Regions from separate parts of the Bradyrhizobium sp. CCGB01 genome, predicted to be linked through region 1. Evidence: riboswitches for the same ligand, from Rfam matches in the RefSeq annotation. Region 1 holds a riboswitch; each other region holds the start of a gene.

Evidence for each region. Region 1 has a riboswitch for cobalamin ahead of NLM25_RS15125 (TonB-dependent receptor domain-containing protein). Riboswitches for the same ligand answer to the same signal wherever they lie in the genome.
Region 2: it holds a riboswitch for cobalamin, as region 1 does, so the genes downstream of both, metE (5-methyltetrahydropteroyltriglutamate--homocysteine S-methyltransferase) here and NLM25_RS15125 (TonB-dependent receptor domain-containing protein) in region 1, are expected to answer to the same signal.
Region 3: it holds a riboswitch for cobalamin, as region 1 does, so the genes downstream of both, NLM25_RS24555 (TonB-dependent receptor plug domain-containing protein) here and NLM25_RS15125 (TonB-dependent receptor domain-containing protein) in region 1, are expected to answer to the same signal.

Annotation. Positions count from the first base shown of each region.
Region 1 is NZ_JANADK010000001.1:3,309,678-3,317,592, forward strand. Features, by position in the region: gene NLM25_RS15125 (TonB-dependent receptor domain-containing protein) at 1-1,601, opposite strand, end outside; cobalamin riboswitch at 1,798-2,006, opposite strand; gene NLM25_RS15130 (methyltransferase domain-containing protein) at 2,353-3,309, shown strand; gene NLM25_RS15135 (ATP-dependent Clp protease proteolytic subunit) at 3,312-3,998, opposite strand; gene NLM25_RS15140 (hypothetical protein) at 4,075-4,629, opposite strand; gene NLM25_RS15145 (hypothetical protein) at 4,845-5,093, opposite strand; gene NLM25_RS15150 (hypothetical protein) at 5,282-5,707, shown strand; gene NLM25_RS15155 (Cj0069 family protein) at 5,861-6,928, opposite strand; gene NLM25_RS15160 (hypothetical protein) at 7,197-7,367, opposite strand; gene NLM25_RS15165 (hypothetical protein) at 7,366-7,599, shown strand; gene NLM25_RS15170 (DUF1259 domain-containing protein) at 7,706-7,915, shown strand, end outside.
Region 2 is NZ_JANADK010000001.1:1,794,198-1,802,112, reverse strand. Features, by position in the region: gene NLM25_RS08145 (TauD/TfdA dioxygenase family protein) at 1,262-2,191, opposite strand; cobalamin riboswitch at 2,902-3,127, shown strand; gene metE (5-methyltetrahydropteroyltriglutamate--homocysteine S-methyltransferase) at 3,227-5,554, shown strand; gene NLM25_RS08135 (avidin/streptavidin family protein) at 6,123-6,629, shown strand; gene NLM25_RS08130 (MFS transporter) at 7,182-7,915, opposite strand, start outside.
Region 3 is NZ_JANADK010000001.1:5,320,434-5,328,348, reverse strand. Features, by position in the region: gene NLM25_RS24585 (lytic transglycosylase domain-containing protein) at 1-923, opposite strand, end outside; gene NLM25_RS24580 (adenylate/guanylate cyclase domain-containing protein) at 1,249-2,985, shown strand; gene NLM25_RS24575 (hypothetical protein) at 3,112-3,288, shown strand; gene NLM25_RS24570 (hypothetical protein) at 3,441-3,653, shown strand; gene NLM25_RS24565 (hypothetical protein) at 3,755-4,012, shown strand; gene NLM25_RS24560 (hypothetical protein) at 4,134-4,355, shown strand; cobalamin riboswitch at 4,430-4,644, shown strand; gene NLM25_RS24555 (TonB-dependent receptor plug domain-containing protein) at 4,755-6,869, shown strand; gene NLM25_RS24550 (DUF6925 family protein) at 6,894-7,904, shown strand.

The DNA.
Region 1 (7,915 bases):
GAGAACGGATAGCCGCGGTCGGTGCGCAACACGCCGTCCGGCGAGAAGCGCGTGCGCGACAGCTCGATGTCCTCGAAGCGGATGCCGCCGATCAGTGCGAAGGTCGAGGTCAGCTTGAGCCGGTCCTCGAACGCGAGCGAGGCGGAGTTGAGGTGCGTGTAGATCTTCTCGTCGCTGCGTGGCCCGTAAAGCCCGCGGTCCGGATTGATCAGGTCGACCGTGTCCGAGAAGAACAGCGTGTCCTGCGAGACGTTGAACTGCGAGCTGCTCGCCATGACGGTGGCGACGAAACGGTTGTCCATCCCACTGAAGTTGGAATTGACGGTGAGGTCGGTGATGTTGCCGTAGAGCCGCTGCGCGTGGTCCAGCGCCAGCCGCTCGCGATAGACGTTGTTCGGCCCGGAATCGTCGAACGAATTGATCTCGTTGTTGAACCAGTGCCGGTGCGCGTCGTAGCCGTAGACCTGGCTCCGCAGCGAGATGTTGTTGGTGATGTCCCACTGGAAGCCGCTGCGCAGCCAGAGCTCGCTGGCGCCGCTGTGATTGTCGAGCACGTTGTAGGTGGTGGTCAGCGTGCGCGCGTCCACGGTGACGGGGTTGAGCGTCCCGGTGTGGCCGTTGAGATAGTAGTTGGTCCACCGGCCCGAGACGATGCCCGATGTCGGCACGATGCCCGGCGCATTCGCGGGCACCAGCGGCGTGCCCCAGTAGAAACGGTCCTTGTCCTGTCTGTATTCGGCCGCGCCCCAGATCTTCAGGCTCTCGTTGACGCGGTAGTTCAGCTGTCCCGAGACGTTGCTGAGCTTCGCATAGGTGTCGTCGATAAAGCTCTTGTCGTTGGAATGGCTGATGTCGAAGCGGTAGTCGAGGCCGTTGACGAGCGTGCTGCCGCCCGATCCGTATCCGGCGCGATAGCCGTTGAAGGAGTCGTAGGACGCGAACGCGTCGTTGACGACATTCCCGGTGTGCGGCGCCTTGGTCACGTAGTTGACGGCGCCGCCGGTCGCGCCAAGGCCGGCGATCAGCGAGTCAGGCCCCTTGATGATCTCCACCTGCTGCAGATTGGCGGTGTCCATGGGGCGGCCGGTCATGGTCGACGGCCCGATCGAAATGCCGTTGTAGAGGGTGGAAATCTGGTCGCCGGAAAAGCCGCGCATCGAGAAGATGGCGGGTGCGCCGGGCGCATCGCCGCCGGTCACGCCGACCGCCGCCTTGGCCGCGTCAGTGGTGGTCCTGATGCCGAGGAGCCGCATGGTCTGCTGGTCGATGACCTCGACGGTCGCCGGCGTTTCCCGTGCCGTGATCCCTAGCCGGGAGCCGACCTCGGTGACGACAGCCGTGTTGAGCGGCGTCTGCACCTGATCGCTCGGAGACTGGGGTGCCGGAACGGCGACGGCTGAGGCGGCGCGATTGCGCCCCGTGGCCCGGCGCGCGGTCCGCGACCTCTGATTGCCGGGGCTGACAGCAGGAGCCGGCCTGGGTGTGGCCGGAGAGACGGTCACCGGGTCGATCTCGCGGGAGGCGTTATCGCGGGCCGCGGCCTGCGCCACCGCGACGGAGGACAGCGATGTCGAGAGCAGCAGGGCGAGCACGGCAGGCATGGCCTGCGAGACGCCGATCCGGACACGCCAATACGCCGGCGCAATGCCGGAATCGAAATGAAGATTTTGCACAACAACGCTCTGCGGCGACGCAAACAGACCGTCACCGCGGTTGCCTTAGTCATCTGCCTTCGCCCCAGGCGGCAGATGCACCGGCTACTTCAAGACATCGGGGCACCCCGCCCAATGCGTTCGCGCGTGACTCATGGCTGGCAGCAGGTTTCCTGGCTCGCGGGTCATCGCCTTCGACCGCCTTCCCAGAGGCCCAAGCGGGGCTCCAGTGGTTCGTTTGGTCGTCGGCTATCCGCCTACAGTTGCGGGGGCAGCCGCGGAATTGCCCACCGACGTGGACGCACCGCATTCCCTTAAGTAGTCCTTGCGGACACTACCGATCACGAAACTGGCATCCGGCGATGACCCCGTCAACATCCGCCGGGCCTCTTCGGCTGGCTGGTGCTTCGATGGTGGCCTTGTGTTGCTGTTTTGCCCGAGCTGTCGCCTGGTCGCAGCTCCAGCGCCCGGCCACTTCCGGTCTACGCGGGTGAGCCGTCGCTGTCAGGAAGGCGCCTGTGCGCCGCAACCGGTCTACCTCCGCTTGTCCGCGGCCCCGGACTCGCCTTCGACAGCCTTCATTTGAATGATGACGAGATAGTTGAACGCGACCACTCTTCGTCAAAAGGTCTGAATGAGGTCGGGAGAGATGAGCACTTGTCCAGCATGCGGCAATGCATCAACTGCCAAATTGTTCGAAGTGACCGCAGATCAGGCCTCTCGATCCTTCGTCAATCCGCGCCAGTATCCGGATCGCTTTCGAAAATTAACACGCCACCTGTCGGTTCTCTGGGGGCGCGACACCTGCGATATCCGCAAATGCGCAGATTGCGGATTCGGTTTTGCAGATCCCTTCGTCGCGGGGGGCGCGGAGTTTTATAACCTGGCCGCGCCGCACCCTTCCTATCCAGCCATGAAATGGGAGTATGCAAGGACAATCGAGGAACTGAACGGCCTCGGCACCGCCGGAAAAACTGCGATCGATGTGGGGGCGGGGTTCGGGTATTTTCTCGATCGCATCAGGGACAAATTCTTTCACGCGTCCGATATTTACGCGGTCGACTACAACGAAACGGCGCAACAGGCATTGCGATCGAAAGGCTACAAGACCTTTTCGGTCGACTTTCGAGAGGAGGGCTTCGCCCCCATGAAGGAGGGCTTCGACATCATCTTCATGTTTCAGGTGTTCGAGCACATGGACCGGGTAGATGACGTCTTCGCCCGATTGAAGTACCTCCTCAAGGCGCAGGGCTCTGTCTTCATCGCCGTGCCAAACGAAATCCGAACGAACTACATGGAGTGCCATGGGTCGCTCATAGACATGCCGCCGAACCACATTGGCCGCTGGACGAAGGAGGCGTTTGATGCCGTATGCCGGCGACATGGCCTGCGATTGACCATCTGCGAGCGGGAGCCATTCAACCTCCTGAAGTTCCTCAAGGAGGACATCGTAGACAGCTTTTTGCGAAGGGCCGAGAAGCCGGGCAGCGTCTGCGAGTTCGTGCGCGGCCTGCCGCGGGGCAGGGCGCAGCGGATCGGGCAAGCTGTGCTTGCACTTGCGCTTTCACCAACACGTTGGCCGGCATGGGCCTACGCGCTCAGGCACTCATCGACGCTGGGGAGCGCGCTCTGGGTGATGATCGACAAAGGCCTGTGACGCTAGCGCGCTGGCGTGCGAACGAGACTGTCGACGATGCCGGAGCCCTCGGCGACGAGGTCCTGACCGCTCATCCAGATATCGCGGCCCGAGATTTTCCTGCGCATGCTGGCAAGCCAGACGGCGTTGACGCCGCGAATGCCGATATCGTTACGGAAGAAATCGTCGGTGGCTTGGGTCTCGATGATCTTGACGGTCTGCGAGAGGAGGGCTTTCTCGGCATCGCCGAGCTCCTTTCGCTTCATGTTTTCCTCTGCGCTGCTGGTCAAGCTGGCCTGGTGAAACATGAAGTAGGAGTCGGGATCGGCCATGCGCGTCGTGCCGGCGAGAAAAATCGGAACGCACATCGAAGCGCAGACACCGGCTTTCTGGACGAGCGTATCGATCGCGCGATCACGCGCACGGATCGCGGCGACGACCTTGCGCCCATGCTGGATCGAGCCGCCCGGCGAGTTCAGGATGAGGACGAGCCGGCGCCGATCGTCCTTGTAACGATCGAGGGCAGCGGCGATACGTTCGCTCATCGGCTCCTGCACGGGCCCGCTCCAGCCGAACACGATGCGGTCCTGCTCTTCGCTGATGGACAAGGTCTGCCGCGAGGCCACGTCTCCGGAGCCGGAGGACGGCTGGAAAAAGATCCAATAGAGCAAGGCGCAGCAGGCGCCACCGAGAATGATGAACCGCGACACGGCCTACCTGCTCAATCCTGACATGGCGTGACCTGCGGAGTGCCGCGAATAAATCCCGGGATGCTCTTGGCGGACATCACGGACTGAACGAATTCGCCGCTCTCCAGAACAGGAACATCCCGAGCATGGTGAACAGGGCCAGTATTCCCGCCGAGAGGATGAACGACAGCGTACGGTTCCGGAGCTTCGTTTCCGCCGCGTAGAAGATCGAGACCGCGTTGCGGTCGATCGTCGAGCGCACCGGCGCGAGAGCCTCTCCGCCGCCGCTCGCAAAAAACATCAGGAAACGATGGGTGCTGGGCGGATCATCGGGCCTTGCGACCGATTTGATCTTGGCGCTGCAGAACGTGACCACGAAGTTCGTTCGCTCGCACTTCCCCTCCGTGGCGCGCAAATCATACGCCGGTTGCCACGTTCCGGCCAGGCGATGGTCGCGCAGGATGTCCGGACCATAGCTCGCGACAAGTCCGTAGAGCATGGCGCCGCAGGCAACGAGCATGATGAGCCAGCGAAACGGGTGGCCGGTCGCCTCCGTCGTCTCGGTGGCGACCTGGCCATGTGCGACGGCGATGTTGGTATTGAAAGCCGGTGCAGCGGCAGCAAATCCGGATTGACGCTTGCCGAACGACATTGGGATCACTCCTGACAAGTCGCCGGCAACCTAAGGGCGATCCCTGTAAGATTTGGCTAAGACGCATCGGCGAATTCTCGTGATTCAGGCATCGTTAAGCACGAGGCGGCGCGAGCCCGGTCTCGACGCGCGGATATGCCGGCGACAAGAAAAAACCCGCGGCGGATTGCTCCGCGCGGGTGTGACGAACTAGGACGTCGCCTGGCGGAGCAGACCTACTGTCGGGCCGCTCCGCTGGCTCCCGGGATTTGTCCGCCGAACTTTGACGAGCCGGTTCCACTGACGCTGGTCGGACCGCCCGCCGTCCCGTTCGGGTCGGAGCGGGCCGCCGTTCGGCCGGGGCCATGCATCATGTTCATCGAGTTGGACCAGCCGTGATGGTGATGGCGTTTGACGCTGTGCGCCGACGCATAGCCGGTCGAGCAGGCCAGCAGAAGCGCTAAAGCAAGGGTTGATGTTTTCATCTCCGTTTCCTCCAGTTGAAGAAACTGCGGAGACGAGCGACTGTTCCAAGCGCTTGGCGAGGTCGCTTCCCGACAGAATCTGCAACGTCGGTTGTCCACACCCACGACACGCAGTATCGAATTTCAGATCCGACCTACTAGCGATCGATAATTTGCCAACGCCGTCGCGCGTCGCTTTCATGCCGGCCATGGGGACGAAATCACGCGAGGTCATCTGGAGCGGCCGGATCATGGGGGCGGAGATCTCCGCCAGGCATGCCCGCGAGGAGGCGAAGAAGGCCGTCCGTGAGGCCGATCGGGCCGAAGCCGAAGCCTGGTCGGTCCGCATGGAAGGGTACGGCGGCCCCTCGCAGCCGTCTCCGACCATCGCGCAATGCCTCAACGGCGGCATGGGCTGGCTCGAGGTCGAGTGCAACAGGTGCAAGTCGCGTGCGAGCCTGCCGCTCGATGCGATCCGCCGTCCGCGCGATACGCCGATCTGGAAGCTCGAAGCGTCGCTCAAGTGCCGGTCATGCCGCAAGGGACGTTCCGCACCGCCTGTTCACATGATCAAGCTGACCGCGACGCGAAGCATCACGCCGTACAAATGGGTGCATCCGACCGAGGAGAGATAGCCTCACTACACCCTCTCGCTCGCCTCCACCGGCGTCGAAGGCAAAGACCTTCGAGCCGACGGCTTTGACCGTGATGATCGCGCTGGGTTCGGCTAGTCCCCCGGCCGGGCAGATTGCCGCGGCCGGGGATGCCGCAGGGTGTTCCCTGAGTTCCTAGCTGCTGAAAGCGGTGTCCTTCGCTTGCACAAGGCGATGTTTCACGGTCCGTGCGATCGCCGCCGGGGCTTCGTCAGGGATCGCGAAGCAGGAGCTGGCGTTGATCTCGCACAAGACGTACGTGTCGGCACCGGCCGCGTCTTTCGGGCCGTAGAGGAAGTCCGCGTCCCAGATGACAGGGAGCGACGGTTCGCCGATGCTCAGTAGCTGCGTCATGCCTGGCGTCCATTCGTCCTCCATCGACCTCCGGAGCGCCTGAAATTGCGGCGCATCGGGTCCGTGCATGATCCGCGGGCCCGGTTGCGCTTCGACGGAGTCCGGGCCTTCGGGCGGCGGTGGGATCAGGGCCTTGATCCGCTGGTGCCCGAAGCCTGCGACCTTGGAGCCGCTCATGTAACAGCGGATCATTCCGTCGGGCAGGCGGGGTTGAAAAATCTGGTCGATGATACAGCCGCCCCAGCCGAAATACGGCTCGCATCGCGCGATGAACGTTTCGAGCGGCACGTCCTCGGGCATGCTGCCGCGTTGCGCATGGAGCACCCGGACGACGGCCTCCGTGTTTGGCAGCGCCTCGACCTTCCAGACGCCCTGGCCGCCGTTGCCGCGATTTTGCTTCAGCACGCGCGGACCGTTTGTCCGAAGGCGCGACGGAAATTCGGCGCGGAACGCGGCGGCGTTGTCATAGCGATGGGTATCTGCGCCCCAGCCGAGATGCCTCGTTCGGTACAGCACCTCCTTGACGCCCATCTTCAGGATGACGTCGGGATGCGCGCTCACCCATGGTCCCTGTGCCGCAACATCGCGAAGCAGGGGATCGAGCTCGGCGCGCGTCTTGCCCTGATGGATCGGATCGACCCAGACGAGCACGCCATCGACCGCGCGCAATTGATCGCGGACGACGTCGGCGAAGGTCTCGTCGTAGATGACCGGCCGGGCTTCGATGCCGATGGCGGCGAGGGCCTCGAAGACGCGGACGAAGCGGCTGTTCTGCGCCGTTGCGTCCGCCCTTGCGGCGGCATCTCCGCGCGAGAGGATAGCGATTGTTTTCGGAGGGGAGATGTCCATGCGCAAGCTCCATAAATGGCGTGCTGCGCAGATCTTGGACCGAAGTCTCACGGGGAGTCTGCGTCGTCCCCATGCGGACAATCTACGTGAGATGGCGTTCAGATTTCAAGCCGTCGTTGTCGCAGTTCCATCCCGAGTGTGAACTGTTCGTGACGTGAGCTCGCGCGGGCACCGGTTGACAGCCGGGCTCCCCAGGTTTCTATTGAGCGCGACGGGGGACTTGCGATCTCCCCGCGAGGCGACATGCCGAAGAATCGCGTCCTGCCTTTCACCAGGGACGCAGCATGTCATCCGCCATCTCGATCTCATTCCACTCTTCGTATCGGTCCAGCACGGCGCGCCGCTGCGTGGCGGCGCGCGCGTCGTTGCGGGCACGGACCTGCGATCGATTCGCGGGGCACTTCACCTGGGGCAGGGACACCACCAGGAGAATGATCATGCGAACACGGACAATCCTTCACACCCTTCTACTTCTGGCGGTCACGGGGGGCGTGCCGACGGCACGCGCACTGACTCAAGACGAGCTGATCGCCAGGATCCAAGCCGCCGGTTACTCGCAAGTCGGCGACATCAAGTCGACGGCCGAAGGCACGACCGCCAGGGCGATGAAGAACGGCAAGAAAGAGCGGCTCGTGATCGACAGCAGCGGACAGATCAAGGAACGAAACTGAGACACGACATGAAGATGATGGCTTTCGCCTGCGATGGTCTTGTCGCCCGGTATCGCGACGTACGCCGCAGGCTCGAGTGATTGTCTCAAGACTCAGGAGTGAAATCATGAGAAGCACGCTCTTCGCGCTCGCCGGTCTCGGCGCCTGCCTCCTCGGCCTCGTCCCGACGGTTCAAGCGCAGAACGTCGACTGGCAGAAGGTCGATGAGACGCTGGGCCGCAAGCCCGCCGTTTCAGACGATGTGCACAGGTACGGCTTTCCCCGTAGCGACCTCTCCGTGACTCTCGACGGAGTGACGATCAAGCCGGCGCTGGCG
Region 2 (7,915 bases), 1.5 Mb from region 1:
TGGGACCAGACGCCTCGGGATCTGACAACCGGACGATTCTTATTTTGAGTTCTTTCTTGAGTAACTTCACTTGAAGTGCCGCTTTTGGGGCCAGGCACGTTGGTAGCTTTTGCCGGCGCCGCGCCTCCGACGGGGCTCGCCGCGAGAGATAGTGCCACAACAAACCATCTCTGCGTGTTGACTGCACGAACCCTCGTGTCCAGCGCGCTAGCCGCAAGGCAAAGCAATCGACGGGGCCGGAGCCTCAACACCTTTGAAGCCTGAGCAGCGCTCGACGATCGCGCAAGATGATTCATTAGCAGCTTCAATGAGGCGGGAGAGAAAGCAGCTGGAGCAGATCTCATTGCTGAGATGACGAGATAGCAGATCCATCAGGCCCGTAACGCGACCAGATCTCGCTTGCATCCCGACTCCCTTAGCGTGAAAGGCGCCGATTTCGTTGCCCCACGAGTGCCATGCGTCCCCCATCTCCATCAATCACCAAGGTTGGTAGGTGACCCAGCGCAGTGCGTTGCGTTCCGATTCGTGTCGTCAAACACCAACGGGCGCATAATCAAAGAGCGGCCGCTTCTGCGCGGCATCTTGCGCCTACAACTTGTTCAAGGACTACGTCGGGGGGTGAGCTTACAGACACAGAGGCGCGCAAAGCGTGCTCTCGACATCGCCGCTCATGAAGACTTGGAGCGGTACGTCTGCTGGAAGAAGTGAGCTTCCCCGCTCATAACTTGCTTCTCAAAGCCACGGACGCGTTCCGGTGGAAACACTTTCGATACCGCAAATCGGCCTTGCTGAGTATAGTAGTTCGTGCAGATGGATGAAGGCATCGTGTGGCGATCTGCTGAATATTGCGATCCAATGGGCGGTGTTAGAACTTGTCCGAGATGAACAAAATACATACTGACTGCTATTCAGCAGGTCCGGCAGAGGCTCGACAAGAGTCGAGGCCAGCGCACGCGAGCAAGCAAGCCGATCGAGAGCCCGATGTAAGGAAGTCATTAGGCCCAATAAACTTGCACGATACCTCTTTTTCGAAGGAATCGCGCTCTGTGCAGCCGCAACGCAACCCAAGTTCCGCCGCTTGCAGTTCGTTTCTTACAATCCCACAGCTGGTCAAGCCAATGGGGCCTTTCAGGAATCGATGCGTCTTCTAATCTGAGAGCTAGCACCACGGCGGTCAATGACCGTTGGCATGATGCAGCGATAGGCGGACTAAGCAGAGACTGCCCTGCCTGTTTTGCGGGCAATCCATCCTGTAGACCCGCTAAGCGACCTTTGCCACAGGCTTCTTGGTCGCTGTTATGCGGGTTACGCTGCTCTGACCATCGATGCTGATGGGTATCTCGCCTGCGACTGTGGCGCGACGAACGACGCGATGCTGGTCGCCGTAATCATTCACCGCGTAATGTTGCGTGGCGCGATTGTCCCAGACCACTACATCACCTTCCTTCCAGCTCCAGCGCACAGTGTTTTCGGGCACAGTGATATGGGACTGAAACAGATCAAACAGCTTCTGACCGTCGTATTTTGGGATGCCAACAAAACGTTGTACTAGGGCGCCGAGCACCAGCGTGCGTTCGCCGGTCTCAGGGTGGACGCGCACGACAGGATGCTCCGTCTGATAGACCGTTTTCGTGAAGACTTCGTCCAAGTGCTTCTTATCGAGCTCGCTGGCGCGGGGCATTATTGCGTAGTCGAATGCATTGCTGTGGAAGGCCCAGAGCTTGTCCGCAAGCCGTTGCAGCGGCGGTGCCAGGTCGAGGTAAGCCGTGACGGCATTTGACCAGACTGTATCGCCACCGAAAGATGGCATCACAATGCCGCGCAGCACCGCTATCTTGGGGTAGGCATCGACGAACGTTCCATCCGTGTGCCACAGGTCGGCTCGGCTACCGGCGCGAGCCGAATCAAGCTCGATGATCGACGCTGTTCCATTAATGGCACCGCGCATCGGATGAGCCGCCAGACTTCCGAAACGAAGAGCAAAGCGCTCCTGTTCGGCGTCGTCGAGATGTCCTTGGTCGCGAAAGAAGACAACCTTGTGCTCGAGCAACAGCTCATTGATGGCGGCGATCGTTTGGTCGGGCAGATCGCCCGAGAGCTTGACCTTTCGAATTTCTGCGCCGATGCGCGCTGCGCGTTTGATGACGTCGGCGCGAGGAATGACACTATCCGAGACGATCATTGCATTCACAGCGGCACTCTCCAAATTGAGAGATCTGCGGTTCGATCGCCAGACCAAGCTACTCAGCTGGGATAGAACCTGTCGAACGCCACGTTGCGGACAGCATAGCGCCAATCCGTCAAAACCGAGTGACCCCGAGGAGCCGATTTATGCGCGCTTCGGGGTCTCGAAGAGGTGAGGTCTGGCCTGCGTGACGGTTTCTTATCTATTGATTGACCGAATCTGTCAGTTGGATCAATTGCTAACATTGGTAGTTGACTGAGGCATAGGCTTTACTACTCGCTGGCCAATTGATGCAGAAATTGCAGCTCCGTTCAGCGCCGAACGCGCAAAAAAACACCAGTCGGGTGGATAGAGGAATGAGAGAGGGCCCGTGAGATCGATCCTGATGGGAAGCTCAGCGCTAAAGAGCCGCAGTGCTAATCTCATGCGATCGGAAGTCCCAAGAGTAGAGTTGTTCGATCGGTGTTACCGTCCTCACAGCGTCGGAGGTCCAACACCATCGGCGACGCGATCATATGGCCTTCCCCCAGCGCTCCGGGGCGAACAAGGCTTAGGAAACACGTTACGGCGCAAGGTTAGCGTTTTTCGGCCAAGCTCGTCGGGCTGATGCAAGCGCAGAGGTTTACACCATTGATTGCCACGGACTTAAGAACCTCATACCTGCCAGCATGCCGCGGAAAAGGTGATCATGAGGTTGACGTAATCCTTAGGTTACAGATAATCGAAGGCGTCGAGGTTCTTCAGGTCTCGCCTGATCTGGAGCTAAGAGGGAAGCCGGTGCGCTCTGGATCCTTTCGGGATCGAAGTAATGCCGGCGCTGCCCCCGCAACTGTAAGCGGCGAGCCTGCATTCACACGTGTCACTGAAGCAGACGCTTCGGGAAGACCGGATGTAGGCGATGACCTGCGAGCCAGGAGACCTGCCCCGACAACATAATCGTCCACGGGCGGGGTGTCCGGTGGTACGCTAAAGCAGCAGGCGCTTCGCAGCCCTCCTGCCTGCGTCCGCCATGGCTGCCCCCCAAACAATGGGGTTAAAGCTATGTCTATTCTCTCACTTCCTGTCGCAACACTCGGCATGCCACGTATCGGGCCACGCCGCGAACTCAAGCAGGCACTCGAAGGCTTCTGGGCCGGTAAGATCAGCAACCAGCAGCTTCTTGAAACTGCAGCCGGTCTTCGTGTCGCAAATTGGGCGCGTCAGAACTCGCTTGGCGTCACCGTCATCCCGTCAAATGACTTTTCACTCTACGATCAGGTTCTCGACACGAGCGTCATGGTTGGTGCCATTCCGGAAGCGTATGGCTGGGACGGCGGTCCGGTTTCGCTGAAGACTTATTTCGCTATGGCGCGCGGCTCGCAAACCGAGGATCATGAAGCGAGTTGCAGCCACGCCGATGATGCCCGCCCCTCTGCCGCGCAGGAGATGACCAAGTGGTTCGATACGAACTATCACTACATGGTGCCCGAATTCCATCAAGGTCAGACCTTCAGGCTCTCCTCCCGAAAGCCGATCGAGGAATATGAGGAGGCGAAAGCCCTTGGCTATCAGACGCGTCCTGTTCTGGTAGGACCAGTCACCTTCCTGAAGCTTGGCAAGGGCGCCGATCTGACTTTTGATCCGATTTCGCTGCTCGATAGCCTCGTGCCGGTCTATGTTGAGGTACTCAAGGAACTAGCGAAACGCGGAGCCGAGTGGATTCAGCTTGATGAGCCGTGCCTTGTGATTGATCTTGACGAGACCACGCGGAATGCGCTCCAGCGCGCCTATAAGCGTCTCGCCGACGACGTACCTGGCATTAAGGTCATGGTTGCAACTTATTTCGGGGCGATCGGCGACAATCTGTCGACCGCTCTGGAGCTGCCTGTGGCCGGACTGCACGTCGATCTTGTTCGCGCTCCCCAACAATTGAATCAGATTGAATTCGGCGCCCGCGCGGACCTTATGATTTCGCTCGGCGTGATCGATGGTCGCAACGTGTGGCGTTCCAACCTGTCGGCGCTTGTGGACCGGCTCAAGCCCGTCGTTGCCAGGCTCGGCAAGGATCGCCTGCAGCTGGCGCCCTCCTGTTCGCTCATACACGTCCCCATCGACCTTGAGCTCGAGACCGAGCTCGATTTGGACGTGAAGAGCTGGCTTGCATTCTCGGTTCAGAAGATCGGGGAACTCGCGGCCTTGGCGAAAACGCTTGCGGGCGATGAGAATGTCGCCGCGCTTGCCGAATCAGACCTTGCGGCAACGGCTCGCCGAGTATCCTCAAAAATCCATGACACGGCCGTCGCGCAGCGGACGGCCGCGATTGGCGATGATATGCGCCGCCGCAATAGCGCGTTTGCGAGCCGGACCGAAATTCAGCGCAAGCGATTCGGCCTGCCCCTTTTCCCCACGACGACGATCGGATCATTCCCGCAGACGACCGAAGTTCGCAAGGCCCGCGCGGCCCATGCCAGTGGGAAGTTGACAGACGTACAGTATGAACACTTTCTGAAGAAGGAAACGGCTCACGCCGTCCACTGGCAGCAAGACATCGGGCTCGACGTGCTCGTCCACGGCGAGTTCGAGCGCAACGATATGGTCCAATATTTTGCTGAGCAGCTCTCCGGATTCGTGTTCACCAAGCACGGTTGGGTACAGTCTTACGGCTCTCGTTATGTTCGCCCTCCGATCCTGTTCGGTGACGTCTCCCGGCCGAAGCCGATGACCGTTCGGTGGTGGAGCTACGCGCAATCGTTGACCAAAAGGCCTATGAAGGCAATCCTTACGGGGCCCGTGACGGTCCTGAATTGGTCGTTCGTCCGTGACGACATTCCGCGCAGCGAGGCCTGCCGACAGATCGCGCTCGCGATCCGTGACGAAGTCGCCGACCTCGAAAAGGCCGGTGCAACCATGATCCAAATCGATGAGGCTGCGCTTCGCGAAGGTTTGCCGCTCCGCCGATCCGAGTGGAAGCCTTATCTGGACTGGGCAGTGGACAGCTTCCGCATATGCTCGTCCGGCGTCGTCGATGCAACGCAGATCCATACCCACATGTGCTATTCGGAGTTCAACGCCATCATCGACGCAATTGCCGCGATGGACGCGGATGTCATCTCGATCGAAACGTCCCGTTCTAAGATGGAGCTGCTTGATGCATTCACGGCGTTTAAATACCCGAACGACATCGGCCCCGGCGTCTATGACATCCACTCGCCTCGCGTTCCGGAAGCCAATGAGATGGGAGATCTGATCGCGCTGGCTCGCCGACGGCTGTCGGACTCACAGCTCTGGATCAATCCGGATTGCGGCTTGAAGACTCGCAAATGGGACGAAGTGCGTCCGGCACTGGCCAACATGGTCGCAGCCGCCCGCGAACTGCGCAAGGCCTGCTGATTCCAGCGTGACCTTACCATAGAGCCGCGTTCGTTCGACGGAGCTTGTCGGATCCACCCGCAACTGCCCCCGCAGCAGCTTCGCCGGCGGGAGCGACGAAGACGGGTTTATCGGAGGCTCCGCGGCCATGCCGATAACCCTGTGTTCGACAGCTAGTACGAACAATAACACATCAGATTGCATATTCGTGAAAAGTCACCGGCGACGTTTTCCATCACACGCCTCAAGCATCGGGCTGCACCTGGACTAGTCCCACTTACGCGGTGGCCACACCTCGCAGTACCTAGAGGGACTCCGTGGGATCGTTACTGACGCGGCCGACCGGTGTGCTACCCCCATTGCCGTACAAGGCGCAGACCTGCGGACAGCTAAAGCAACCAGATCGGCCGGTCACGGGTCAGCCGCCCGCGTCTGACTAACCGCACCACTTTGCCTTTGCCTAACGGAATTGCAAACGTCGATCACATCTCAACCTGCTAGCGCTACCACGTCAAATCGCTCGTTTGAATTACCTACGTCGAGTTTTATAACCAAGTCGATTCGTTACTGAAGCGGTATGGAGTCGGAAATGTCTCAAGCAAAGTGGAAATTGACGAACTGGATCGGTGCGGCCTGCCTAGGTGTACTTCCAACGGCGCCTGCAGCGGCGCAACCGATCTGGACCTGGATCAACCAATACGGCTCAACCCTAGTGGTTGAGAATTACAATGCGAACACAGGTGCGATTGCCGGCACTTACACGAACAATGCGGGCAATAGCTGCGACGAAGGTGCGCCTCAGTTGATGACAGGCTGGCTCGCACAGACTAACACTGGCACGGCGATCAGCTTTTCGGTGAATTTTGCAGGTTGCGGCTCGACAACCGTGTGGACGGGACAGCTGAACGCTACCTCGGGATTTCAGGGACTCTGGCTACTTTCACTCGCCGAAGCGGTGGCGTGGAATGGCATCAGCGCTGGCGCGGACACTTTCGCTTTCGCAAGCGGCGACAAATCAAAGCTTCCGTCCGCTGCCGGAGAGGCGGCCAAGGGAGGCGCAGGCGAGAAGCTCTCGAATACAAAGAATCGCAAATGACATGACCTGCCACGGGCGCGGGAAGGAACGTATCACGGACAGTTCATCCGCACTGATTGGTTAGCGATTTCGAGATGGGGCCTTGCCGCGCCCGACGGCCTGATCTATTCGGGCGCGGTTTTATTCGTTTGAGGACGCGCAGGCTCAGCGTATCGTCGATTCAATGTGCGAAATGGATCGCCTGTTGCAGTTAAACCGCCGCCAAGTCGCGAGACGTTCCGTTGGATTCTGAACTTCGGTGTTTACCTAGAGCTCGCCGATCGCGGAAAGTTCGCAAGCTGATCAAGCAGATATCGGTGGTAAGAGGTTAGTGGCCGGAAACCAGCCGAAAGCGCGGCGCGCAGGCGCAAGAATCTACTCCGTTTGGTGGAACGTAATGGCCATTTTTGCGTGCCGGTTTTGGGCTGGTAATTTTTTTAATGAGCAACTCGATCCTGGCGATGTACGCGTTTGGAAGTGCTCCGATCCTGATCTCACTCGCAATGCGAATTCACAGGAGACGCCGCCTTGCGACACACCTTACCGGGAACGTCCTCAACTTAAGTGTTCTGCTCAAACAGGAACGTGATCATCGTACGGGAGCACCAGCCTAAGACTGATTGCGATGCCCGCTGCAACAACTAGCGTGATTGCCATTGCGATCATGGCAATGTCAAAGAATCCGGTCCTATCCTTAAGGAAGCCGAGCATGTACGGGCCGACGAAGGCGCAAAAAGCACCAATAGAGTTGATGAACGCGATACCTTCGCCGGCAGCGGCGCCAGCAAGGAAACTCTGTGGGATCGTGTAGAGGACTGACCGCGCGGAGATGGTGCCGATCAGAGAGAGCGTCATGCATATGAGCGTCGATATAAGCGACGCGAGCACTACCGAAAACACGAGGCCGGTCGCGCCTAGCATCAATGCGGCGATCAGATCGTAGATCTTATGCCCTTTGCGATAAACAAAGCGCGCCCAGAGCAACATGCCAAATGTCACAAAAAGATAGGGCACGGCCGAGAGCCACCCGATCTGCATGTTGTTCAAGTTCTGGTCCTTTAGAAGCAGAGGGAGCCAGATGCCAATCCCATAGGAGCCGATCGTGAAAGCGAAGGTGATCGCCGTCAACTTTGACACGCGAGCGTCCTTTATTGCGGCCCAGAGATCCCTCTCGACCTTCTCGTGCTTCTCGCTTGCAAGTTCGTTCAGCAACGCATTGCGCTCTGTAGGCGTGAGCCAAGAGGCCTTCTCCGGCGTATCGGCAAGCAGAACGAGGCATAGGACCCCGAGCAGGCAAGCCGGAGGGC
Region 3 (7,915 bases), 2.0 Mb from region 1:
ATGCGGTCGTTCTGGAGATGCCACTGCGCGCGGCACAGGGCATAGCCGAGATCGCGGCGCGCCTCGGCCGGCACGTCCTCGAGATAATCCCCGGCCTTGTTGGCCTTGCCGGTGACGGCGGCGCAGGCCTTGACGATCGCGAGTTCGTCCTCGCCGAGCCGTTTGGCGGCGCGCCGTGCGCCTGCATAATCCTTGGCGCCGAGGCGCTTGTCCATCCGCGCGCGATGATCGTCGGCCGTCAGGAGATCGCGGAAGGCCTCGTAGGAATCCTCCTCGCTGCGCTCGGACAGTTCGTCCGTGCGCCAGGCCTCGCGCACGAGGCGAGCGGCCCTGTCGGTCTCGCCCTCGGTGAGCAGCACGCGGGCGAGCGCGAACTTGCCCTTGGCGCTGGCCGGCCGGTCCATCGTGAATTTGTGCACGGTTGCCGCATCGCTCTTCTCCTGCCACAGCCGGGCCTCGGCGCGGCGGCGGAGCAGGGCGTTGCTCGGCCAGTCCGGATTGGCGGCGACGAAGGCCGCGTAGCGCTTGAAATTCGCGGTGCTCTCGGAATGGCGCAGCATGAACCAGTCGGCGAGCTTCTGTCCGGCGGAATCGGCAATGCGGTCGCGCGCCGCGCTCGCATCCTCGGTCTTGCCCTTGCGCGCGAGGGTGATGGCGTCCTTCAGCGCGGCGAGGTCGCCGGTCAGCGGCGGCGGCGCCGGCTTGTCCGAGAGCTCGTCGTCCTTCCTTGACTTGCGCTTGGCCTCGGCGTGTTTGCCGCGGCGCGACTTGACCGCAGCCTGGCGCTGCTTGCCGGCTTTGGCCTCATGCGTCTTCTTCGACGCGGACGGTTTGTGGCTGCTCTTGGCTGCCAGCTCGGTTGGGATGAAGGCCAAGGCGGCCATGGCAACGAGACACGCGAGCGAGCGTAGGCACTGGTTCATTCGATGGTCCCCCTGCGAAACCACTACAAACCAAGGTCCGCGACGACATGCGGCTTGAGAATCAAAGACGACACCAAAACGATGCCATGACATCGTTTCGCATTCCTCACGCTCGTTCAACAATGCGGCAAAATACGGATGGGAACTGGGGAACTTCCGAAACGGCGGAAACGGCAGTTGTTTTAGCTTTTGTTAACGAATGGGGCTCGCGCGACGGTTGCGCGCGGCTCGGGGCGTCGCAACGGCCAGATTGCGCGTGTTCCCGCCGTCAAATCCGGTGTATTGAGGTTCCAACCCGTCCCTTCAGCCCTTTACTCCATCGCTCATGCCGCTTTTCAACCAGTCGATCCGGCGCAAGATTGTCGGCATCGCCCTCGGATTGATCGTCCTGATGCTGGTCACCTCGATCCTGTCGATGGTGATGTCGAGCCAGGTCGGCGTCCTGCTCGGCGAGCTGACCGACCGCTACATCCCGGCCTACGGCAACCTCGCGCGCGCCAATATCCGTTCGCTGGAGCGGTCGGTGGCGCTGCGGCGCATGGTGATGATGAAGATGCAGGATGCTTCGGACGAGGAGGCCTATGCGGCGCGTCTCAAGGAGTTCGAGGAAGCCGACCGCAGGATCGAGGAGGAGACCTCGGGCGCGCGCAAGCACATCAACGCGATCATCGACGATAGCAGGACACCGTCCGACAATGCCGCGCTGGCGCGGATCGACACCCGCATCGAGGCGACGGTGTCCGAGCTGCGCCAGGGCATGAAGGAAGATCACGCAAGGCTCCTCAGTCAGATCGACGGCAAGCAGATGACGGAGGCGCGCGGCACGCTCGAGCATCTCGACATGCTGCGCGACCAGTTCAACCAGAAGATCGACGGTATCCGCGCCGACATGCTCAAGCAGGTCTTCGCCTCGACGTCGACGGTGATCGGCCGCCAGCATCAGGCGATCATCATCTCGGGTGTCGTCACCGTTCTCGCGGCGATCGTCGGCTTCGTCTTTGCGCTGATGGTCAGCAGCGGCATCACGCGGCCGGTGCGACTGCTCCTCGCCGGCACGCGCGAGGTCGAGGCGGGGCGCTTCGACAAGACCATCACCGTCTCGACCCAGGACGAGATCGGCGAACTCGCCGCCGCCTTCAACCGCATGACCGAGCAGCTGCGCCACAACGAGCGCGTCCGCGAGACCTTCGGGCGCTACATCGATCCCAAGGTGGTTCAGGGCCTGATCGACCGGCCGGAGGTCGCCATCGACGGCCAGCGCCGGGTGATGACGATCATGTTCTGCGACATGAGCGGCTTCACCTCGATGAGCGAGGGCATGACCCCGCGCGGCCTCGTCAAGGTGATGAACCATTATTTCACGGTGATGTCCGCGCCGATCCGCAGCCATCGTGGCATCATCGACAAATATATCGGCGACGCCATCATGGCCTATTGGGGCCCTCCCTTCATCGAGGAGGACGAGCCCGCGCTGCTCGCCTGCTTCGCCGCCATCGACATGGCCGATCAGGTGCCTGCGCTGCAGAAGCAGTTGCCCGATCTGCTCGGCATCCGCGCCATGCCCGGTCCCTGCGACCTGCGCATCGGGATTGCCACCGGCGAGGTCCTGACCGGCAGCATCGGCTCGGAGCTGATGATGAGCTTCACCGTGATGGGCGACGCCGTGAACCTCGCCTCGCGGCTCGAGCTCGTCAACAAGGTCTACGGCACCCGCATCCTGGTCTCGCAGGCGACGGCGGACGCGATCGGCGCGGCCTGCGAGCTGCGCGAGATCGATCGCCTGGCGGTCGCCGGCCAGAGTGCGCCGCAACCCATCTTCGAGGTGATGAGCAAGGCGCATGGGCTCAGCGTTCCGCAGGAGAGCTTGCGCGCGCACTATGCCGAAGGCCTCGCCGCCTATCGCGCGCGGCGCTTCGACGATGCCCGGACCGCGTTCAATGCCGCACTGGAAACCGTCCCGGGCGATGGCCCCTCGCGCACGCTGCTCGCCCGTATCGCGCAGTTCGAGGCCGATCCGCCGGGCGTGGAATGGGACGGCGCCTGGCGGCTGGAGCAGAAATAGGTAGTCACATCCTCTCCCTGCGGCCCGCGCTGGCGAAAATTGATTCTACTCCATAACGATGTTCGCAGTGACGTATTTCCCGGGCTTAGGTTACGTGTCCTTGAGGCGTTTGACGGGGACACGCCAATGACAGAACTTGAGGACAGGCTGGAGCGGTTTGAGACTCTCACCGCCGAATGCGAGCTGATTGCCAAGCTCGCCACCGACAGCACCAAGCGCGAATTTTATTTGAAGCTCGGGGAGCAGTACCGCCAGCTGGCGGTCGATATGCGGTACGTGATCGCGGCCAGGGCCGCGGCCTGAGGCCGGCTGCAAGCCGTTCTTAATGTTTGGCGCGCATCCTCCTGGATGCGAGCGTCGCGATCCATGATTGCTCGCGGTGGGAATGCCGAGGTCCGTTGCGATGCAGCGTATCTCGCCGACGTCGCTTTGCCGCTCCTTACCAGGGCAATCCCATGCGCCTGCTTGCAGTCCTCATCTTCGCGCTCATGACGGCGGCCTGCAACCAGGAGCAGGACATCACCGGCTCGACGCCGGTCTGCGCGATGCGGAACTACAGCTCCTACAATCCCCGCGACATGAACCAGTGCGTGGCCGCCTGCAAGGCGTGCGACCACGGCAACACGGTCACCTGCACCACGTCATGCACCCTCAAGGGCGCCCACTGAGCGGCGGAGGTTCGGGAGCCGGGGCTGACGGTGCTCGGGCACCGGAACGATTCACAAGGGTTAATCATTGAAGGGATGGGCAGGACGCGGAGTCCTATGGAATGGGTATGCTCGATCCCGGTCGGTTCCTGGTGTCGTGCTCGCATTGCAATGCATGGCCGATGGCGGCCAACGTAAAGCGTGCGAGCTGGTCGGCGTCGCCGCACGAGGTCCGCTTCGTATGCCCGCGCTGCCGCCGCGAGGAGACCGCCATCATCTCCGCCTCGGGTGAACTGACCCCGATCCGGCGCATCGACGTCCCGCCGCGCGACGTCACCGCGGCCTGGGCGCAGGCCCAGCGGCCAAGAGGGCGGGCATAGCCCACCCGTCACAATAGGACAGGGCGGGCGTAGTCGGTTCTGCACAGGGCCCGGTGCCGTTTGGAACCCGGCCGACCGCCAGGCGTTTTAGCCCGACATCAAACGCATCAAGGTCCTGCGAATGATCAGCGAGCATTTCGACACCCGCACACGGATCAACATGAAGCTGGCGCTGGATCGGGTCTGCCGCAATCGCCCGGTCGGCGAGGACCATGACTTCCGCAGGTCCGTTGCCGAACACATCATCCGATGCGCGCTCACGGGCCGCACCGGCATCGGCCAGCTCGTCGATGCCGGCGAGCGGGCGATGATCAGGACGCGTCAGCAGCGGGAGCCGACCTGATTGCGCCAGGTCAACCTGCGCGCGGTGCTGCGACGATCATGCAATCAGCCGATTGACTCACCGCTCCAACGACCCGTAAATTGGATCCTGACGGTTCTCCTCACGGAGATCAAAAGGGAACGTTGTGCGGGATTGTCCCAACGCCGGGATATTCTCAATGCAGCGGCTGCCCCCGCAACTGTAAGCGGTGAATCTTTCGTCATATGCCACTGGGAATCTCGGTCCTGGGAAGGCGACGTAAGGTAACGACCCGCGAGCCAGGAGACCTGCCGTCAGCCGTGGTCACACGCGAAGATGTCGGTCGGGGAGTACAGACATTAGCTTCACCGGAGCAATCGATCGCTCCGTGAAACCTCGTTCGCTGTGACGTGCCACTGACGTCATACCGAGGTTACAAGAGTGTCCCGTATTGTCTCTGCCGCCAGGCGCCTCAGCGCCGGCCTCTTCACGTCTGTTTTCCTGTACTCGTTCAATCCTTCCGCCGCGTTCGCCCAACAATCGGCATCGCCCAATCTGCTGCCCCCGGTCGAAGTCGGGCCATCCGAGCGTACGGCTCGGCCACCGGCCGTACGACATACGTCTGACAAGCCCGAGCGCGGGCGCGTCGTTCGAGCGCTGAGACCAGTGCCGCCGGTATCGCCCCCCGTTGCCGGTATATCCGCGGCCAATCTGTTTCCAACCGTCGTTGTCAGTCCAACTGGCATTGTCACTCCGACCAATCTGGTCGCGAGCTCGGTGACCGTCCTGACCGCCAGGGATATGGAGCGCGATCAGCGCCGCACAGCGTCCGATGCGCTCAGCGCCGTTCCCGGGCTCAACCTCGTCCAGACCGGCGGACCGGGCGGACAGACGTCGGTCTTCATGCGCGGAACGAACTCCAATCACACCAAGGTCCTGATCGACGGTATCGACGTCAGTGATCCCGGCAATCCGAACCGATCGTTCGACTTCGGCCAGTTGTTGACCTCCGACATTCAGCAGATCGAAGTCCTGCGCGGCCCGCAGGGCGGTCTCTACGGCGCGGATGCGCTGGGGGGCGTGATTTCCTTCGTGACCAAAAAGGGTGATGGTCCCGCCCGCGCGACCGGCTCGGTCGAGGGAGGCTCGTTCGGGACGTTCAATCAGACGGCAGGTCTGAGCGGGTCACAGGACCACTTCAACTATGCCTTCAACGTCGCGCATTTTCGCGCAAGCGACGTGCCGGTGACGCCTGTCGAACTGCTGCCGCCGGGCCAGAAGGCGATCGGCAATTCTTACGACAACATGACTTATTCGACCAAGCTCGGTGCCGATGTCAGCGAAAGCCTGACGCTCAATGGCGTCGCGCGCTACACCGACGCCACGCTGCGCTTCACGGGAGACACGTTTGATCCCGTGACACTTGCCAGCTTTCCCGCCGCCGCGCAAAGCACGCAGACCGTGCATCAGCTGTTCACGCGCGGCGAGGCGGTCTGGTCCATTCTCGACGACCGGATGAAGAGCTATTTCGGCGTCAACTACACCAACCACTGGAACCACAACATTTCGCCGGGCGATGCGATGCCGACCATCACCACCGGCGATCGTGTCAAATACGATTGGCACACCACCACACGGCTCGCGCCCAACAACAATGTCATCATCGGCGCCGAGCATGAGACCGAAACGCTGCAAACGGCGACGGTCTCCGCCCAGAACGTCAACAAGGCAGGATATATGGAGTTGCAGTCCCAGTTCGTGGACCGCGTCTTCTTCACGGCCAACGTCCGGCAGGACGACAACGAGCGGTTCGGCGAGCACCCGACCTTTCGCCTGACGTCAGCCGTGATCGTGCCGGTCACGGACACGAAGTTCAGGGGAAGCTACGGCACGGGATTCAAGGCGCCAACGCTCAACCAGCTTTACGTCAGCTTTCCTGCGTTCTTCTTCTTTGCGAATCCCAACCTCAAACCCGAGGAAAGCGTTGGATATGACGCAGGCTTCGAGCAGCCCTTGTTCAACGATCGCATTCGCTTCGGGTCGACCTACTTCCGCAACAACATCACGGACCTGATCCAGAGCACGTTCGATCCAGTGACATTCACGAGCACCAACACGAATATCGGCAGGGCCATCACGGAAGGCACGGAAAGCTTCGTCGCCGCCGCAATCACCGACCGCCTCCGCGTTCGTGCCGATTACACCTTTACCCGCGCCGTCGATGCGACGGCGGGACTGGAGCTGCTGAGGCGTCCGAAGGAGAAGTGGAGCGCGAATGTCATCTGGAATCCGATCGATCCGCTCACGCTGTCCGCGACCGTGCTGCACGTCGGAAGTTTCGTGGACGGCAACCGCGACTTCAGCATTCCGCGTCTGCTGGCGCCGGCCTACACTGTCGTCAACGTGGCCGCCGAATATCTGGTCACCGATCAGATCAAGGTATTTGGCCGGGTCGATAATCTCGCCAATGTGCGCTACCAAAATCCGACAGGCTTTCTACAGCCGGGACTCGGCGTCTATGGCGGCATTCGCCTTGCGAATTACGACGTCAGATAGCGGGACTCCGGAGGAAGCGATCTCATGACGACAGCCGATCCGATCATGGACTTGCTTGCAGGTCAGCTTGCCGATGCCGAGGCGGGCTGGAGCGTCGGTACGTTCGGGGCCATTGCCGAGTTCACGCGCGAGCCCGGCGATGCCTTGGACACGGAGCGGTCTCGCAACGGGATCAGCGTTGTGACGGAGAAGGGTGGGATACGCATCGCCTCCCACCCCGACCTGCGCCTCATCGCGTCGGAATCGCCGACCACCGAAAGCTGGAGTCACCGCGTCGCGATGTGTCTTCCGCATGAAGCTGGCATCATGAGCGGCCGCACGGTGCTGACGGAAATCGGTCCTGATCGCGCAGCGCTGCGCCATCGGGATCGCAACGGCATCCTGTTCGACCTTGGCCTTGGAACGTTGCAGATCGACGCCTGCATCCGGACCGGCGAGGCGGATGTCGTCGCCGCGCTCAGGAGCCGTGCGGGGCAATCCGTGTTCGCGCCGGATAGCGATGCCATGCGGGTCATCCTCGCCGCCAATCCGCATCGCGTCTTCATCAGCCGGATCGGGCGGGCCGAAGTGTTCCAGCCGATCCCGCCACCGGGCGGCAAAAGCCCAGATGGTCCGCACACGCACGTCCTGCCAAAGCTGCTCGCGCATCGCCGCACCCATGCTGCGACCGAGCCGCTGCCTGATGGCTGGATCCCCTGTGCGCATCTTTATCCGGCCCATCCGCTGCGCGATCAACTCGGCCGGCCACACCCGTTTCGGCCGGATCAGCACGCAGCGTTCCAGGCCCTGCTCGAACGCTACGGGCTGCCGGAGCTGACGGCGCTCAAAAGCAACGTAATCGGAGCCGTCGCGAAGGGGCAGGGACCTGAGACCGTGACGCTTCCGTCCGACCGCACTGCGCGCGCCGCAGTTCGGGTGACCGTGCGGCAGCTCGCGGCCGCGGAACCGCGCGCGCCGTTGCTTCTCGCCTGGCTCGCCGCATACGACCGGCGCGATCCGACCGAGGCCGAAGACCCCATGGAGGCCCTTCACTAAAGCCCGGATGC